Regions from separate parts of the Ktedonobacter sp. SOSP1-52 genome, predicted to be linked through region 2. Evidence: riboswitches for the same ligand, from Rfam matches in the RefSeq annotation. Region 2 holds a riboswitch; the other holds the start of a gene.
What was found. A riboswitch is a leader RNA that binds a small molecule or an ion and turns the genes downstream of it on or off. The one in region 2 is predicted to bind ZMP and ZTP.
Positions count from the first base shown of each region.

Region 1: another riboswitch for ZMP and ZTP. It lies ahead of JMJ16_RS48180 (glycine hydroxymethyltransferase); the one in region 2 lies ahead of JMJ16_RS30075 (alanine--glyoxylate aminotransferase family protein).

Region 1 covers NZ_BNJH01000006.1:686,301-688,752, reverse strand. Annotated here, with positions in the region: gene JMJ16_RS48180 (glycine hydroxymethyltransferase) at 1-917, opposite strand, end outside; ZMP/ZTP riboswitch at 959-1,047, opposite strand; gene JMJ16_RS48175 (ATP-binding protein) at 1,124-2,452, opposite strand, start outside.
Region 2 covers NZ_BNJH01000003.1:1,065,917-1,068,368, reverse strand. Annotated here, with positions in the region: gene aroF (3-deoxy-7-phosphoheptulonate synthase) at 1-832, shown strand, start outside; ZMP/ZTP riboswitch at 953-1,046, shown strand; gene JMJ16_RS30075 (alanine--glyoxylate aminotransferase family protein) at 1,095-2,264, shown strand; gene JMJ16_RS30070 (6-pyruvoyl tetrahydropterin synthase family protein) at 2,319-2,452, opposite strand, start outside.

The sequences.
Region 1 (2,452 bases), on a different contig from region 2:
TTACACAGCACCAGGCCACCACGCGGGCCACGCAAGGTCTTATGCGTGGTACTGGTCACAACATGCGCGTAGGGAATGGGATTGTACTCGCCGGTAAAGACCTTGCCCGCCACCAGGCCCGCGAAGTGTGCCATGTCTACCATCAGGATCGCGCCCACCTCGTCGGCCATCTCGCGCATCTTGGCGAAGTTCAACTTGCGTGGATAAGCGCTGTAGCCTGCCAGCAGGATCAGTGGACGCACCTCGTGTAGCTGCTTGCGCAACTGGTCCAGGTCAATCAGGCCGCTATCTTGATCGACGGTGTAAGAATAGACATCGAAGAGCGTGCTGGAGACGTTATGCCGGTAGCCATGCGTCAGGTGCCCTCCAGAGTAGTAATCGAGCGCGAGCAGGCGCTGATTCTGCACGGTAGCTCGCACCTTATTCCAGTCCTCGCGGGAGACCGTGGAGATATTCTCGATATTCAGGCTTTCAAGCAAGGGCTTCTGGGCTTTGCTTGAGAGGATGGCCAGGAAGGCCACCAGGTTGGCGTCAGCACCCGAATGAGGCTGGACATAGGCATGCTCAGCACCAAAGAGCGAACACGCCAGTTCTACCGCCTCGGCCTCAATGGCGTCGACATTATCACAGCCAGCATAGAAACGATGGTAAGGGTGCCCTTCAGCATACTTATCGGTCAAGAGGTTGCCCATAGCAAACTGCGTCGCCAGAGAGCTATAGTTCTCACTAGCGATTAACTTCAGGTTCTGGCGCTGATCCTGTAGCTCCTTTATGATGGATGCTGCGATGGTCGGCGAGACACTGTTGACCTGGTCGAGCGAGGCATAAAAAGCCGCGGCAGCTGAGTTGGGGATGGCTCCATTGAGCGCTTGCAGGTAGCGGACAAGAAACGTGGTGGGCGTTGCATTGATCGTCATAAATAGGTGCTCCTCCCTTTGCTATCGAGACATAACATAGGTGAAGCAGCCCAGGCGAGCGACTGTCTACTGCTTATTCCCAGGCTCCCTTGTGGTTCTTCCACTCTTATCGCCAGTTACCAGGGAACAGGAGATATTCTCCGTGCCTAACTATACCAGTCTGCATCATCTGCGTCAAGAATTTCTCGGAAAACGACCATACTCTCTTAAAGCATGGCTAATGGTAGGGTGAACCAGAACGTCGAACACTCTCCTGGCTGGCTATAGACTCCTACCTGTCCCTCATGACTCTCAATGATCTCTCGGCAGATAAAGAGGCCCAGTCCCAGGCCTGTGCCAGAACCATACTGCACCTCGACGCCGGGCACGCGATAAAAGCGTTTCCAAACCTGCGCCTGCGCCTCTGGGGTAAGACCCGGCCCATGATCACGTACAGATACTCTCGCGCATGTCTCCTCTTTGGCTAGCGTCACAAACACAGGCTGATGAGCCTCTGAGTATTTAAGCGCATTGGTCAGATAGTTGAGCAGCACCTGGCCAATACGATCGGCATCAGCCTCAACGAGTAGTGTGTCCTCATCTGGAAGAGTAAGCTGTATACTCCGATCAGGTGCGGCCTGTCTCGAATCTGCAACAGCATTGCGAACTATTTCCACCAGGTTACAGGGTTTCTTTACAATGATTAACTTCCTGGCCTGTATGCGTGAGGCATCCAATAGTTCACTAATCATTCGCTCCTGCACCTGCGAGCGTTGGAGCGCATAATCAAGCGGGATCTGGATACGTTCAAGCGAGGTCTGGAGTTCTCGGGAGTCTTCCTGCTGCATAAACTTCTTCAGGCGCCGCAGCGCCAACTCCACATTGCCTTTAATCGTGGTCAACGGCGTTCTCAGCTCATGGCTGGCAATAGAGATAAACTCATCATAGTGCTTATTCAGCTCTTGTAGCGCCTGTTTTTTGGCGTTCTCTGTCGCCCACGATTCGAGTAAACGCACCTGCTCGATTACCAGGGCCGTTAATTTAGCTACAGCCTTGGCCAGGGCGATCTCTTCCTCTGTGTAGGCACACTCAACGCAGGAAAATTCCTCTTCCATCTTTGCGATGATAAAAAGACCTATCAAGCGATCATGAAGCACCATGGGCGCCACCAAACGATAGCGAGCACCAAAGCTCGAGTGCGGTTTAACATACGGCTGCTTTTCCAGGTCAAGTAGAACCACTTCGTTTGCACGCAAACGAGCGATGTTTTCTGCGTTAACGTAGTCGGCAAGAGGCACCTGCTCGGTTTCTGACCGTAAGCGTTGCGTCTGCTCAAACGTCAAATTGCCTGTACCTAGTAGATGCTGTCGCTCATCAGGACCTGATAGAGCAAAGACATCTACATACCTGCAATTCACAACCTGGGCAATGACATCGGCCAGGGCCTGGCCTGCAATATGAATAGGCGAAAGGCCCTCAGCTACCTCTGTGCATGTTTTTTGCTCCTGTCCTGGGATGGAGGCCAGCCTCTCGATTAGCATCAGCAATGAGGTAAA
Region 2 (2,452 bases):
TGCCAGCCGCGAGTTTCACCCTGAGAATACCACGGTCGAGGTACCCGTGGCCTGTGTCGACGGTGGCAGCGTCACAATTGGCGGCAAAGACGTCGTCATGATGGCGGGTCCCTGCACCGTTGAGACGGAGACACAGTTGATGACTGCCGCCGAGGCCGTGCGCAAGGCTGGAGCCGTCATCCTGCGTGGTGGTGCCTTCAAGCCCTCAACCTCCCCCTACGGCTTCCGTGGCCTGGGTGAGAAGGGCCTTCAGTTGCTGGCGAAGGCGCGCAACGAGTTCGGCATGGCCGTGATTACCGAGGTCATGACTCCATCTGATGTAGCCATGGTCTGCGAGTACGCTGACATTCTCCAGATCGGTACGCGTAACATGCAGAACTACATGCTCCTGGACGAGATTGGGCGCACCAACAAGCCCGTCGTACTGAAGCGTGGCATGTCGGCGACCATCGAAGAGTGGCTGCTGGCCGCTGAATACGTGCTCTCACAGGGCAATAAAAACGTTATCCTCTGTGAGCGCGGCATCCGTACCTTCGAGAAGGCGACCCGCAACACGATGGACATCAGCGCCATCCCCGTCGCGAAGACACTCTCGCACCTGCCGATCATCTCAGATCCCAGCCAGGGCACGGGTCATCGTCACCTGGTGGGGCCGATGACGCTGGCCTCTATCGCCGCGGGAACCGACGCCCTCCTGATCGAGGTACACCCCAATCCCGACGAGGCGCTGAAGGATGGCGCGCAGTCGTTGACCATTCAGCAGTTCAACGAACTGATGCCACAGGCGCAGGCAGTGGCGCACGCCATCGGCCGCGACTTCATTACACGCTAGGCGCGACAAAAGCTCCAGGGCTGCATGAGACGGGTTCTCATCTTGAGGACCTGACTCACACAGCCCCTGGAAAAATGCAGAATATCTGGTATACTGGAAGAAGAAAGTAGACACATTCCGTGTTCTCTCGGTAACTGGCGCGTACGTGGATTACCACGGGGAAGCCTGGAGAACAGTTTAATTTATGTATCAGCCGCTCGCCTGGGCTGGGCACCAGATTGATGGTGCCTTTTTTGTTTGCTGAAACGAGGGAGAGATACACATGCTCAAAGAGAAAGTTGCCCTACATCTAGCAGGCCCCACGCCTGTTCCCCCGCAGGTTGCCGCCGCCATGACCATGCCCATGATCAATCACCGCAGCGAAAAGTTTAGCGTGCTGGCAAAAGACGTTGCCAGTAAGCTCCAGGCGCTTTTCCGCACGCAGGAGCAGGTCTACGTCCTGGCAAGCTCGGGTAGTAGTGGCTGGGAGACCGCGATGGTCAACTTTGTGCCCGCAGGCGCCAAGGTGCTCAACGTCGTGATTGGCGATTTTGGTGAGCGCTGGTCCAAGGCCAACGCGGAGTTGGGCTATGCTGTCGAGCACCTGGACTACGAGCCAGGAACCGCCGCCAAGCCAGCCGAGGTTGCCGAGGTGCTCAGCAAGCACCAGGGCAGCATCAAAGCCGTCTGCCTGCAACATAATGAGACCAGTACAGGCGTCTTTAATCCCGTGAAAGAGATCGCCGCCGAGGCCGCAAAACATGGCGCGCTCGTCCTCGTCGATGGCGTCTCCAGCGTAGGCGCACTTCCACTGCACATGGATGAGTGGGGCGTAGACGTCGCCTTCACCGGCTCACAGAAAACCCTGATGTGCCCTCCCGGTATGATGATCATCGCCGCGAGCAAGCGAGCATGGGCCCAGGCGGAAGAGGCGCATACGCCCAAGTTCTACTTCAGCCTGAAGGAATATCGCAAGAGCTACGACAAGGGTCAGACCCCACAAACGCCCCCCATCTCGCTCTACTATGGCCTGCAAGCCGCGCTGAACATGCTGGCAGAAGAGGGCTGGGAGCAGGTACAGGAGCGCCATCACCTCATGGGTGAGATGTGCCGCGCAGGCATCAAGGCCGCTGGACTCGACCTGTTGTGCACAGAAGAGCAGTTTGCCTCCGATACCCTGACCGCCGTCATGGTTCCAGAGGGCGTCGAGGCCGCGGCCTTCCTCAAGGTTGCGCGCGACACCTTCGGCGTCATCTATGCCGCGGGCCAGGGCAAAACCCTGAAAGAGCGCATCTTCCGTATCGGGCACATGGGCTATATAACCCCCAATGATGTCCTGGTCGCGCTAAGCGCTGTTGAGAACAGCCTGGCTTATCTCGGTTATAACATCCAGCCGGGCAAGGCGGTTGCCGCCGCCCAAGCCGTATGGCTCAAAGCCGTACGCCAGGGATAAGGAGAAAAACAGCGGGTGCGCTTTCGAGCGCACCCGCTGTTTTTCTCCTTATGGCTACTCGTTAAGCGAGAGTTTATAGTAAGCCATCTGTGTGGGGGCCTCTTCGACGCCGACCATAATAGAGGAGAGGTTAGAGGTGTTAAAAGCCTGAAGTTCACGGCAGAGTTCGTTGCAAATATACTCGGCCA